2 regions of the Streptomyces sp. NPDC046939 genome follow, and region 2 is predicted to be linked to the other one. Evidence: riboswitches for the same ligand, from Rfam matches in the RefSeq annotation. Region 2 holds a riboswitch; the other holds the start of a gene.
The links. A riboswitch is a leader RNA that binds a small molecule or an ion and turns the genes downstream of it on or off. The one in region 2 is predicted to bind thiamine pyrophosphate.
Positions count from the first base shown of each region.

Region 1: linked by a shared signal. The riboswitch ahead of thiC (phosphomethylpyrimidine synthase ThiC) and the one ahead of thiO (glycine oxidase ThiO) in region 2 are both predicted to bind thiamine pyrophosphate.

Region 1 covers NZ_JBEYWV010000023.1:70,810-77,807, reverse strand. The annotation lists gene hisC (histidinol-phosphate transaminase) at 1-118, opposite strand, end outside; gene ABZ877_RS24660 (LacI family DNA-binding transcriptional regulator) at 499-1,611, shown strand; gene ABZ877_RS24655 (metallophosphoesterase) at 1,838-2,917, shown strand; gene ABZ877_RS24650 (hypothetical protein) at 3,095-3,970, shown strand; gene thiC (phosphomethylpyrimidine synthase ThiC) at 4,037-5,815, opposite strand; TPP riboswitch at 5,808-5,972, opposite strand; gene ABZ877_RS24640 (YibE/F family protein) at 6,044-6,998, shown strand, end outside.
Region 2 covers NZ_JBEYWV010000056.1:19,060-26,057, reverse strand. The annotation lists gene ABZ877_RS38575 (FAD-dependent oxidoreductase) at 1-1,135, opposite strand, end outside; TPP riboswitch at 1,365-1,478, shown strand; gene thiO (glycine oxidase ThiO) at 1,476-2,657, shown strand; gene thiS (sulfur carrier protein ThiS) at 2,654-2,854, shown strand; gene ABZ877_RS38560 (thiazole synthase) at 2,856-3,650, shown strand; gene pknB (Stk1 family PASTA domain-containing Ser/Thr kinase) at 3,732-5,627, shown strand; gene ABZ877_RS38550 (deoxyribonuclease IV) at 6,028-6,912, shown strand; gene ABZ877_RS38545 (sulfite oxidase-like oxidoreductase) at 6,938-6,998, opposite strand, start outside.

The DNA.
Region 1 (6,998 bases), on a different contig from region 2:
GGTTCTCGTTGGAGGACAGCTTGTACGCCGCCGGGCCCCCGGCGGCCGCGGGCTTGCCCGGCTTGTAGGTGGGGATCCCCGCCAGCTCCGCGCGCAGCTTGGGGTTCGTCTCGCTCACCGCAGTCCTCCTCGTGGCCACCGTTCGAATACTGCTTACCTTATGAGGATTGGCCGTCCACCCCAATGGTCCGGGCCTGACCGCCCTGAAGAAGGGGGACGAGCAGGCGTACGGCGAGGGGGGAGCGCTCCGCGGCCTGGCGCGCGCCGGTGGCTCGCGCCGTGGCGCGCATCACCCGTGCAGGTGAGTTGAGACCGACTCGCAACATCGCGGAGGCGGCAGGCCCGTCGGTGCCGACAGGTGACGTAACCGCGTCGAAACCGCTAACTTCCTGCTGTTCCATGGTCATTGACGGGTCGTCACCTTGCAGAAACGTGCCTGTCAACGCGTGCATATGCACCCCCGCCATGCGGCCGCATGAGCCCTACTATCGGCTCGCCATGACAGCAGCAGGGAAGCACCAGGTGAGCCGGGCAGAGACGACCCGCAGAGGCACCCGGCCGGGCCGGGCAGGCATCAGAGACGTTGCCGCCGCCGCCGGGGTCTCGATCACGACTGTCTCGGACGCGCTCAACGGCAAGGGCCGGCTCCCGGACGCCACCCGACGCCATGTCCGCGAGGTCGCCGACCGGCTGGGCTATCGCCCTTCCGCGGCCGCCCGCACGCTCCGTACCGGCAAGTCGGGCCTCATCGGCCTGACAGTGACGACCTACGGGGATGAACCTTTCACCTTCACCGAATTCGCGTATTTCGCGGAGATGGCGAGAGCCGCGACCTCCGCCGCGCTGGCCCGGGGCTACGCCCTCGTCATCCTGCCCGCCACCTCACGCCACGACGTGTGGTCGAACGTCGCCCTCGACGGCACCGTCGTCATCGACCCCTCCGACCACGACCCGGTCGTCAGCGAGCTGGTCCGCCAGGGCCTGCCCGTCGTCTCGGACGGACGTCCCGCGGGCACCCTGCCCGTGACCGCCTGGGTGGACAACGACCACGAGGCCGCCGTCCTCGGCATCCTCGACCACCTCGCCGAGGCCGGCGCGCGCCGCATCGGCCTGCTCACCGGCACCACCACCGACACCTACACCCACCTGTCCACCTCCGCCTATCTGCATTGGTGCGAGCGGATCGGGCAGGAGCCGGTCTACGAGTCCTACCCGGCGCACGACCCGTGCGCGGGCGCCGTCGCGGCCGACCGGCTGCTCGCCCGCCCCGACCGGCCCGACGCGGTCTACGGCCTCTTCGACCCCAACGGCACCGACCTGCTCGCCGCGGCCCGCCGCTACGGGCTGCGCGTACCGGAGGACCTGCTGCTGGTGTGCTGCAGCGAGTCGACCGTGTACGCGACGACCGAGCCGCCCATCACGACCCTGTCCCTGAAACCGCGCCGCATCGGCACAGCCGTCATCCAGCTCCTGATCGACGCCATCGAAGGCGTCGATTCGGACCAACCGGTCGAACAGGTCATACCGACAGAACTCATCGTGCGGACCTCCTCGCAGCGCCGCCCGCAGCGCACCACGGTCAGCCCGCCCCGCTCCCCGGGGCAGGGCTGACCGGCCCCACTCGCCCTCCCGACCCGTTGCAGCCGCCACGGACGAGAGGAAAAGTCCACACCAATTCGGGAGAAAAGTGTGGCGAACAGCCGCCCGTCACCGATTCACCACCCCTGGTGCATCACACAGCACGAGCCGCATTCCTATGATGGGCGGACGACACCGCGGGCCGCTGCGACCAGGCAGTCCGATCCGGTGCACAGGCGGCGCAATGGTGGAGGGGTCGATGACTCAGGGGGCCGGTCAGGGACCCGCAGCGCGCACGGAGACGCTGCGTGACTTCCGCGTGCCCGCGTACGTCCATGACGTACCGGCGAACGTGCAGCCGACCACCCCCGTCCCCGACTCCCCCGAGCCGGCGCAGTACCCCGACGGTTACACGCCGACCGAGCGCGACCTGCCCGTCATCAACCGGGGAGACACCGTGCAGATGGACACCGCCGCGACCGCCGCACCGGCGCCCAGGGCCGGTGACGAGAAGGGGCCGCTGTACGTCGTCGGTGACGTGCACGGCTACCTCGACGAGCTGCTCGCGGCGCTCCGCGAGAAGGGCCTGGTCGACGCGGACGGCGCCTGGATCGCGGGCAACGCGCGCCTGTGGTTCCTCGGCGACTTCACCGACCGGGGACCCGACGGCATCGGCGTCATCGACCTCGTGATGCGGCTCAGCGCCGAGGCGGCCGCCGCGGGCGGCTACTGCAAGGCGCTGATGGGCAACCACGAGCTCCTGCTCCTCGGCGCGAAGCGGTTCGGCGACACGCCGGTCAACTCCGGCGCGGGCACCGCCACCTTCCAGGCGGCCTGGCTGCTCAACGGCGGGCAGAAGTCGGACATGGACCGCCTCCAGGACGTGCATCTGCAGTGGATGTCCCGGCTCGACGCGATCGAGATCGAGGACGACCACCTGCTCATGCACTCGGACACCACCGCGTACCTGGACTACGGCGACTCCATCGAGGCGGTCAACGACACGGTCCGCGAGACCCTCACGCGCAATGACGCGGACGAGTGCTGGGACGTGTTCCGCAAGCTGACCAAGCGCTTCGCGTTCCGCGACGAGGAGTCGGGCCCCGGTGCCGTACGCGAACTCCTCGGCACCTACGGCGGCTCGCGCGTCGTGCACGGCCACAGCCCCATCCCGTACCTCCTCGGCGAGGTCGGCACCGAGGACGCCGACGGCGAGGAGAGCGGTCCCGTGGTCGAAGGGCCTCATGTCTACGCGGGTGGGCTCGCCATCGCCATGGACGGTGGCGTCACCATGGCCGGAAAGCTGCTGGTCCAGCAACTCCCCATGCTTGACCGCTAGTTCTCTGGGCAGGCGCCGTGGACGGAGCGTCGCGCGCGCGGGGGCGAATTTCGAAAACTCCCTGTCACGGCGTGCTGTGACCGCTCTACCATCGGCGTATCCGTAGCAGGCTCCCCTCCGTTTCTGCCCGACGGCTCGTAACCATGCGGGCCACCAAGCCCTACGGAGCATCGGGGGATGCACATGAACAGCGCTCCGCATTTGCTGAACGAGGACCGCCCCGAGTTCGAGCGGATCCTCGATGAGGCGCTGCGTACCGCACCCAACCGGCCTGAACTCGCCGCCGTGGGCCAGCGGCTCAACCCCGAACAACTGCGCACCATGGCGTTGAACGCCGCCGCACTGATCAGCACGGCGGCGGCCACCGAGTACGAGCACTACACCAAGGTCCGTGACGAGCTGCGCTCCGCTCCGCAGCCCGTCCGTCCGCTACGTGAAGGAGGCACCTCCAGCTCGTCCGAGTCCGGCGGCAGCTCCCTCGGCTTCGCCGCCACGGTGGGTGAGGTCGCGGAGACCACGGGGCCCGGTGTCGCCGCGGTCGCCGTCGTGCTCGCCCCGGTCCTCGCCGGGACGGCGGCCGCCATCTTCCTGCTGGTCGGCTACATCCTGAAGATGCTCAACCCGCCACCGGACTTCGCCGACACCCTGCTGTCCGTCGGCTGGGTCTTCGGCGCGCTCACCGCGGCGGGCATCCTCGTCGCCGCGGTCTGCCTGCTCCTGACGGCCCTGCGCAACGGATCGACGTCGCTCCACGCAGGCGCGTACGGCGAGGCCAGCGAAGAGGTGAGGCGCGCCAGGGAAGCCTGGGGCGAGGCGCTCCTCGAGCGGGGCATCCTGCCGTTCCTGCGGGACGCGCAGGAACGGACCGCCCTCGGCGGCGGTTCGCTGAGCGGTGGCGGCGGCTCCACCGGCCGCATGCCGCAGCTCGGCTACAACAGGCCCGGGTTCAGCAGCCCCGACGGCGGCGGCACCGCCACGGGGCAGCGTGCCGGGTTCTCCAGCCCGGATTTCTCGAGCCCGGACTTCGGGGGCCCCGAGCACCAGCCGGACTGAGACCGGGGTACAGGGCTCGGGGCGCACGGTGGCGGCCCCGAGCCCGTCGTCATGCGCGGACGCCGGTCAGTCGGCGAGCGGCAGATAGACGCGGTTGCCCGCCTCGGCGAACTCCTTCGACTTCTGTTCCATGCCGGCCTCGACCTCGGCCCGCGTGGTGCCGTGCTCGCGGCGGATGTCCTGCGAGATCTTCATCGAGCAGAACTTCGGGCCGCACATGGAGCAGAAGTGCGCCGTCTTCGCCGGTTCGGCGGGGAGTGTCTCGTCGTGGAACTCCCGTGCCGTGTCCGGGTCGAGCGCCAGGTTGAACTGGTCCTCCCAGCGGAACTCGAAGCGGGCGTCCGAGAGCGCGTCGTCCCAGTCCTGCGCGCCCGGGTGCCCCTTGGCGAGGTCCGCCGCGTGCGCCGCGATCTTGTACGTGATGACGCCGGTCTTCACGTCGTCGCGGTTGGGCAGGCCGAGGTGCTCCTTGGGCGTGACGTAGCAGAGCATCGCCGTGCCCCACCAGGCGATCATCGCGGCCCCGATCCCGGACGTGATGTGGTCGTACGCGGGCGCCACGTCCGTGGTCAGCGGACCGAGCGTGTAGAACGGGGCCTCCTCGCAGATCTCCTGCTGGAGGTCGATGTTCTCCTTGATCTTGTGCATCGGGACATGGCCCGGGCCTTCGATCATGGTCTGGACGCCGTGCCGCTTGGCGATCGAGTTGAGCTCCCCGAGCGTCCTGAGCTCCGCGAACTGGGCCTCGTCGTTGGCGTCCGCGATGGAGCCGGGGCGCAGCCCGTCGCCGAGCGAGTACGTGACGTCGTACGCCGCGAGGATCTCGCAGAGCTCCTCGAAGTGCTCGTAGAGGAAGCTCTCCTTGTGGTGGGCGAGGCACCAGGCCGCCATGATCGAACCGCCGCGCGAGACGATGCCGGTCTTGCGGTTGGCGGTCAGCGGGACGTACGGGAGCCGGACGCCGGCGTGCACCGTCATGTAGTCCACGCCCTGCTCGGCCTGCTCGATGACGGTGTCCTTGTAGATCTCCCAGGTCAGCTCCTCGGCCTTGCCGTCGACCTTTTCGAGGGCCTGGTAGAGCGGCACCGTGCCGATGGGGACGGGGGAGTTGCGCAGGACCCATTCGCGGGTGGTGTGGATGTTGCGGCCGGTGGAGAGGTCCATGACGGTGTCGGCGCCCCAGCGGGTCGCCCACGTCATCTTCTCCACCTCCTCCTCGATGGACGAGGTGACGGCGGAGTTGCCGATGTTGGCGTTGACCTTCACCAGGAACCGCTTGCCGATGATCATCGGCTCGATCTCCGGGTGGTTCACGTTGGCGGGCAGCACCGCGCGGCCCGCCGCGATCTCCTCGCGGACGGTCTCGGGTGCGACGTTCTCCCGGATGGCCACGTACTCCATCTCCGGGGTGATCTCGCCCCGCCTGGCGTACGCGAGCTGGGTCACGGGCTCGCCGGTCCTGCTGCGGCGCGGCTGGCGGGGGCGGCCGGGGAAGACCGCGTCGAGGTTGCGCAGACCGCCGCGTGGCGAGGTGTGCTTGATGCCGTCGTCCTCGGGGCGGGCGGGGCGGCCCGCGTACTCCTCGGTGTCGCCGCGGGCGATGATCCAGTTCTCCCGGAGCGGTGCGAGCCCCCTGCGCACATCGGTGTCGACGGTCGGATCGGTGTACGGGCCGGAGGTGTCGTACAGCGTGACGGCCTGGCCGTTGGTGAGATGCACCTGTCGGACCGGCACCTTGAGGTCCGGGCGTGAGCCCTGGATGTACCCCTTGTGCCAGCCGATGGACTTCCCGGCCTCCGGCTCAGAGCCGTTGGAGGCAGGCGTGCGTGTGTCCGTTGTGGTCATGAGACCTACTCCCTACGCCGGCATTACCCGGTAACAGGTTCGGCGGTCGACGCAGCGGTGTTCGTCGGCGGTGTTTCACGCTGTTTCACGTGAAACACGCATGGACGAAGGTCAGCGCCCTCTCAGCCCGGTGCTCCGAGCTCCCGCGTGTGCAAAGGTGCCTCCACGCTAGCGGCAGTTCGGACGCGTTGAACAGAGGGCCCCTGTCGCTCTTGCGATGATCGGGCGGTGACCACGACGCAGCAGCCCCCGCCTCCGCCGCCCCAACCGCCGCATGGGCCCGGCCCCTCAGGGTCAGGGCACGGCCCGGGCGGACACGGCCACTCGCACAGTCATGGGCCCGCCACGCCCGTCTCACAGCACCTGCGCAAGGTCATCGCGGCGATCCTGGTGCCGTTCTCCGTCGCCGTCGTCGTCGGCCTCGTGGTGCTGTGGCCGGGCGGGGCCCCCGACCACGAGCGCACCGGTGTCGGCTTCGACCGCCAGACGCAGCAGGCCACCGTCGCCCGGGTCGAGAAGGTGGACTGCAAGTCCGTGAACGCGGCGGGCTCCGCCACCCAGGACCCGTCGGGTGCGCCGACGCAGGGCCGGGCCTCCGGTACCTGCGAGAAGGCGACGATCCGGGTCGCCACCGGCAAGGACACGGGTCGTACGTTCACGGAGATCATCCAGCCGGACTCGCCACGGCAACTGCGCGAGGGCCAGAAGGTGATCGTCGCCTACGCGCCGGACGCGCCCAGGGAGTTGCAGTACTCGGTCACCGATGTGGACCGCAAGATCCCCATGGCGCTGCTCGCCGGGATCTTCGCCCTGGTGGTCGTCGTGGTGGGCCGCATGCGCGGCGTCATGGCGCTGGTCGCGCTCGCGGTCAGCTTCCTGGTGCTGACGCTGTTCATCCTCCCGGCGATCCTCCAGGGCTCGAACCCGCTGGTCGTGGCCGTCGTCGGGGCGAGCGCCATCATGCTGATCGCGCTCTACATGTGCCACGGGCTGACGGCCCGTACATCGGTCGCCGTCCTCGGCACCCTCGTGTCACTGCTGCTCATCGGCGTGCTGGGATCGCTCTTCATCGGCTGGGCCGCCCTGACGGGCAACACGGACGACAACACCGGCCTGATCCACGGCCTGTACCCGGACATCGACATGAGCGGCCTGCTGCTCGCCGGCGTCATCATCGGGTCGC
Region 2 (6,998 bases):
CGGGGTCGGCCAGCAGCTCCGGGTCGAGCACGGTGCCGGCCTCGATGAGCTTGCGCCCCTGGGCCAGGTCCCGGGGCTTGCCGACGGCGAGGACCGCCACCAGGGCTCCTTCGCGCAGCCAGCACACCGACCAGGCCGCGCCTGCCGGGTCCCCGCGCCACACGGTCGTGTCGGCGGCGCGGTGGTGGCCCGCGTACTGCACGAACCGCCCGAACTGCTCCGACCAGAAGTAGGGCACCGGGTCGTACACGGCCGGTGTCTCACCGATGATGTTCGCGGCGACGGTCCGGGGCCCTTGCAGGGCGTTGTCCCAGTGGTGGACGAGCAGCCGCTCGCCGTAGCGCGCCGAGGGGAAGGACGAGCAGTCCCCGACGGCGTAGACATCGGCCACGGAGGTGCGCAGCCCGGCATCGGCGACGACCTCGCGGTGCTCGCCCAGCTCGATGCCGGACCCGGCGAGCCACCCGGTGGCGGGCCGGGCGCCGATGCCGACGACGACGGCCCCGGCGGGCAGCCGCGTCCCGTCGTCCAGGGCCACGAACCCGGGCTCGACGTGCTCCACGCGCGCGTGGGTGCGCAACTGGGCCCCCGCGTCCGCGTACCAGGCCGCCATGGGCGCGGCGATCTCGGCGGGCAGCGCCCCGGCCAGCGGTCGCTCGGCGGCCTCCACGACGGTGACCCGGCAGCCGGCCTCGCGGGCGGCGGTGGCGAACTCGGCGCCGATCCACCCGGCGCCCACGACCACCACGTCACGCTGCTCGGCGAGGACGGGCCGCAGCCTCTCGGCGTCGTCGAGGGTGCGCAGCAGGTGGACGCCGGGAACGCCGTCCGCACCGGGCAGCCGCACGGGTTCGGCACCGGTGGCAAGGACGAGGACGTCGTAGGACACGGCCCCGTCGGCGGTGTCGAGTTCATGGTCACCGGGTCGCACACCGGTGACCTCGCGCCCCAGCTCCAGGGTGACGCCGAGGGCGGCGAAGTCCACGTCGAAGGCGGACCCCTCGGCCTTTCCGAGCAGGACGGCCTTGGAGAGCGGCGGCCGGTCGTAGGGCGGATGGGGCTCGGCGCCGATCAGCGTGACGGTGCCCGCGAAGCCCTGTTCGCGCAGGGCCACGGCGGTCTGCACACCGGCCATCCCCGCGCCGACGATGACGACGTGCCGCTGCCCCTGAGGTGTTCCGTTGCCGCTCGGTTGCTCGCTCACCGGATCACCTTAGGCGTCCGATCTTGCGTCGGTCAGCGGCACGGGCCACTCCCGCGCCGTGACGTCCTGCACACGTGTCACTGGTTTAGCGATCAAGCCGCCGTCCGCACCGACGACCGTACTTACTGAGGAGCGCGCCGGGCGGTTAGGGTGGCCGACGTAAAGCACTCGCGGGAGCCCGTACGCAGCGGGCTGAGAGGGAGGCTGGAGCGGCCTCCGACCGTACGAACCTGATCCGGGTCATGCCGGCGAAGGGAGGGGCTGGACGCCCATGTCGCGTATCCCCCAGTCAACCGACGTCCTGGTCGTCGGGGGCGGCATCATCGGTCTCGTCACGGCGTGGCGGACCGCGCAGCGCGGCCTCACGGTCGCGGTCGTGGACCCCGCGCCGGGCGGCGGGGCCGCCCAGGTGGCGGCCGGGATGCTGGCCGCGGTCACCGAACTGCACTACGGCGAGCAGACGCTGCTCGCCCTGAACGTCGAGTCGGCGCGCCGCTATCCGCGGTTCGTGGCGGAGCTGTCCGAGGCCACCGGCCAGGACCTCGGCCACCGCGCGTGCGGCACCCTCGCGGTCGCCCTGGACGCGGACGACCGGGCGCACCTGCGCGAACTGCACGCCTTCCAGCGGAAGTCGGGCCTGGAGTCCGAGTGGCTGTCGGGCCGCGAGTGCCGCCGCCTGGAGCCGATGCTCGCGCCGGGCGTGCGCGGCGGCCTGCGGGTCGACGGGGACCACCAGATCGACCCGAGAAAGCTCGCGAGCGCCCTCGTGACGGCCTGTGAGCGGGCGGGGGTGACCTTCCACCGCCAGAAGGCCGAACGCCTCTCAGTGATCCACGACAAGGCGCGTGGCGTGACCCTGGCGGACGGCACGGTGCTGGAGGCCGGCCAGACGGTCCTGGCGGCGGGCAGCCACAGCGCCTCGCTGCCCGGCGTCCCGGACGAGGTCCGGCCACCGGTCCGCCCGGTCAAGGGCCAGGTCCTCCGTCTGACGGTGCCGCCCCGGTACGCGCCGTTCCTCAGCCGCACCATCCGCGCCGTGGTCCGTGGCAACCACCTGTACCTGGTGCCGAGGGTCGACGGCGAACTGGTCGTCGGCGCCACGAGCGAGGAACTCGGCTGGGACACCACGGTCACCGCGGGCGGCGTCTACGAACTCCTGCGCGACGCCCACGAACTGGTCCCCGGCATCACGGAACTCCCCCTGACGGAGACCTGCGCGGGCCTGCGCCCCGGCTCCCCGGACAACGCCCCGCTCCTCGGCCCCACCGCCCTGCCCGGCCTGCTCCTGGCCACGGGTCACTACCGCAACGGCGTACTGCTCACCCCGGTCACGGGCGACGCGATGGCCCACGCCCTGACGACGGGCGAACTGCCGGAGGAGGCCCGCCCCTTCACCCCGGACCGCTTCCCCGCCCCCACCCGCACCCCGGCCACCTCGGAGCAGCCCGCATGAACGTGTCCCTGAACGGCGAACCGCGCGCGGTGGCCACCGGAACCACCCTGGAGGCGCTCGTGGCGACGCTCACCACCGCGCACTCCGGCGTGGCCGCGGCCCTGAACGAGACGGTCGTACCCCGCACCCAGTGGCGGGCGACAGAACTGACCGAAGGCGACCGCGTAGAGGTCCTCACCGCAGTACAAGGAGGCTGACATGGCGGACGACGCCTTCGTCCTCGGAGACACCACCTACTCCTCCCGCCTGATCATGGGCACGGGAGGCGCCCCCAGCCTGGAGATCCTGGAGCGCGCGCTGACCGCGTCCGGCACCGAACTCACCACCGTGGCAATGCGCCGCGTGGACGCGACCGTGCACGGCTCCGTCCTCTCCGTCCTGAAGAAGCTGAACATCCAGGCGCTGCCGAACACGGCGGGCTGCTACACGGCGGGCGAAGCGGTCCTCACCGCCCGACTGGCCCGCGAAGCGCTGGGCACCAGCCTGATCAAACTGGAGGTCATCGCGGACGAGAGGACCCTCCTCCCCGACCCGATCGAGACGCTGGAAGCCGCGGAGACCCTGGTGGACGACGGCTTCACCGTCCTGCCGTACACGAACGACGACCCGGTCCTGGCCCGCAAGCTGGAGGACGCCGGCTGCGCGGCGATCATGCCGCTCGGCTCCCCCATCGGCTCGGGCCTCGGCATCCGCAACCCGCACAACTTCGAGCTGATCGTGGAGCACGCGCGCGTGCCGGTGATCCTGGACGCGGGCGCGGGCACCGCCTCCGACGTGGCGCTGGCGATGGAACTGGGCTGCGCGGGCGTGATGCTCGCCTCGGCGGTGACCCGGGCGCAGAAACCCGTGCTGATGGCCGAGGGCATGCGGCACGCGGTGGAGGCGGGCCGCCTCGCGTACCGTGCGGGCCGCATCCCCAGGCGCCACTTCGCCGAGGCGTCGTCCCCCACGGAGGGCCGCGCACGCCTCGATCCGGAGCGTCCCGCCTTCTGACGGTCACAGCTCTGCTGCAGTCCGGGCCCGGTCCCGCAGCGGGAAGCGGCCCTGTCAGCCACCCCTCGTACACTCGCCTGCGTGGACACGACCCTTCAGGACCCGTTGCTCGGGCATGTGCTCGACGGCCGGTACCGCATCGACGCACGGATCGCGGTCGGCGGGATGGCCACGGTCTACCGGGCCGTGGACACCCGCCTGGACCGCGTGCTCGCGCTCAAGGTGATGCACCCCTCCCTCGCCACGGACGCGACGTTCGTGGAGCGCTTCATCCGCGAGGCGAAGTCCGTGGCCCGCCTGGCGCACCCGAACGTCGTGGGCGTCTTCGACCAGGGCGCCGAGGGCGCGTACGTCTACCTGGCGATGGAGTACATCGCGGGCTGCACGCTCCGCGACGTCCTGCGCGACCGCGGCGCCCTGCGCCCCCGCGCGGCGCTCGACATCCTGGAGCCGGTCCTCGCCGCGCTCGGGGCGGCGCACCGCGCGGGCTTCGTGCACCGGGACATGAAGCCGGAGAACATCCTCATAGGGGACGACGGCCGGGTGAAGGTGGCGGACTTCGGCCTCGTCCGCGCGGTGGACACGGTCACGAACACCACCGGCACCCTCCTCGGCACGGTCTCGTACCTGGCCCCGGAGCAGATAGAGGACGGCACGGCGACCCCCGGTGTGGACGTCTACGCGTCCGGCGTGGTCCTGTACGAGATGCTGACGGGCAGCAAGCCGCACACCGGCGACACCCCGGCCCAGGTCCTCTACAAGCACCTGCACGAGGACGTGCCGCCCCCTTCCGCAGCCGTGCCCGGCCTGCCGGCGGCGCTGGACGCCTTGGTGGCGACGGCCACCGCGCACAGCCCGCAGGCCCGCCCGCACGACGCCGTGGAACTCCTGGCCCACGCGCGCGAAGCGCGGGCAGCGCTGACGGAACCGGAACTGGACACCGCGCCCCCGCAAGCCATCGAGACGCCGCACGCGGGAGCGGAGGACCGCACAAGCGTCCTCCCCCGAGCGGTAGAGCCACCCCCGGAAACCCGAACCAGCCGCCTGCAATCCCCACCCCCACTGCCACCCCACTCCTCCAGCACAACCAAACCCCGGCGCGCCAGGTTCGCGATCATCGCCGCGCTGCTCCTGATCCTCGGCATCGGCTCGGGCGTCTGGTACATCAACTCGGGCCAGTTCACGAAGGTCCCCCCGCTGCTGGCCAAAACAGAGGCAGAAGCGAAGAAGCGGCTGACGGACGCGGGCCTGCACCCCGCCGGCAAAACCACCTACGCGTACAGCGACACCTACAAGCGCGGCACGGTCATGAGTACGGACCCGGAGGCGAACGCCCGCATCCGCGACGACGGCACGGTGAAGCTGACCGTGTCCAAGGGCCCCAAGACGGTGAAGATCCCCGACCTGGAGGGCACCCGCCTCGCCACGGCCAGAAGCGACCTCGAAAAGCGCGGCCTGAAGCCGGGCATGGTCACCAAGGAGTTCAGCGAGGACATCGCCAAGGGCTCCGTGATCAGGACGGACCCCAAGGCCGACTCGACCCGCACCTCGGGTTCCGCGGTGGCCCTGGTCGTCTCCAAGGGCGCCCCCGTGGACGTCCCCGACGTCACGGGCGAGTCCGAGGACGACGCGGTCGCCGACCTCGAGGACGCGGGCCTCAAGGCGGAGATCGCCCCCACCCGCGTCACATCCGACGAGGACAAGGGCGACGTGGCCCGCCAGTCCCCGAGCGACGGCCAACTCTCCGAGGGCGACACGGTCACCCTGACGATCTCGAAGGGCCCCCCGCTGATCGAGGTCCCGGACGTAGAGGGCATGAACGTCGACGAGGCCCACGACACACTCGAGTCCGCCGGCTTCAAGGTCGACGAGGACCGCGGCCTCCTGGGCCTCTTCGGCGACACGGTGAAAAAGCAGTCGGTAAACCCGGGCGACAAGGCCCCAAAGGGCTCAACAATCAAGATCACGATCCGCTAGCCCCATCGGCGATCACCCGCGTACAGGACGAAAGGGGCTGGCGACTGGCCCCTCTCGTCTCGTGCACGTCTGACCCCCGCCGTCACGGCCACCGGCGGTCAGGCGCGTACTAGACGAGGGGGACGGGCCGCCGACCGTCACGACCGCCAACGGTCAGGCGCGTACGAGACGGGAGGGGGCGGTCGGGGTATGTGCGCGCGCAGCACTCGCGCGCGCGGTGAGGGCGGCCAACGCAAGCGGCGATGCCGGCAAGATGGCGAGCACGGACATGCCCCGGGCGGCCCCGGACCCACCCCCGCACCTGTCGGAGCGAGACGGATGGCCGCCAAGGAGGGCCCAGACGGCCACCCTCCCTTCGTCGCGTGACCGGCAGGCCCGAACCCATGACACCCTGGACAGGGTGAACACCCGCAGACCCCGCAATCCCGTCGGCGGCCACGTCCCGGTCGCCGGCGGCCTGGCCACCGTAGGCCTCCAGTACGCCCAGGACGTCAAGGCCGAGACCGTCCAGGTCTTCGTCGCCAACCCGCGCGGCTGGGCCACACCCCCCGGCAACCCGAAGCAGGACGACGCCTTCCGCGCCCGCTGCGCCGCCGAGGACATCCCGGCCTACGTCCACGCCCCGTACCTGATCAACTTCGGCTCCCACACCGAAGCCACCGTGGAGAACAGCGTCGCCTCGATGCGCCACTCCCTGCGCCGCGCCCGAGCGATCGGCGCCCTGGGCGTGGTCGTCCACACGGGTTCGGCGACGGGCGGCCGCGACCGTTCGGTGGCGCTGGCCCAGGTCCGCGCCCACCTGCTCCCGCTCCTGGACGAGCTGGACCACGAAGACGACCCGTTCCTCCTCCTGGAGTCGACCGCGGGCCAGGGCGCGTCCCTGTGCGCCCGCACCTGGGACTTCGGCCCGTACTTCGACGCCCTGGACCACCACCCGAAACTGGGCGTCTGCCTGGACACGTGCCACATCTACGCGGCGGGCCACGACCTCGCGGGCCCGGGCGGCATGAAGCAGACCCTGGACCTGCTCGTGGACACGATCGGCGAGGGCCGCCTGAAGCTCATCCACGCCAACGACTCCAAGGACGTCGTGGGCGCGCACAAGGACCGCCACGAGAACATCGGCGCGGGCCACATCGGCGCGGAACCGTTCCGGGAGCTGATGACACACCCCGCGACGGAGAACGTCCCGCTGATCGTGGAGACCCCGGGCGGCAAGGAGACGAACGCGACGGACATAGCGCGCCTGAAATCACTCCGGGGCGAACAGGCCCCGAACCAGTAGGCCCCGAACCGAAACGCCCCGAACCCTAGAGCTCAGGCCCCTCCCCGGGAACCTCCTGATAGGAGTACCGCTGCTCCCGCCACGGA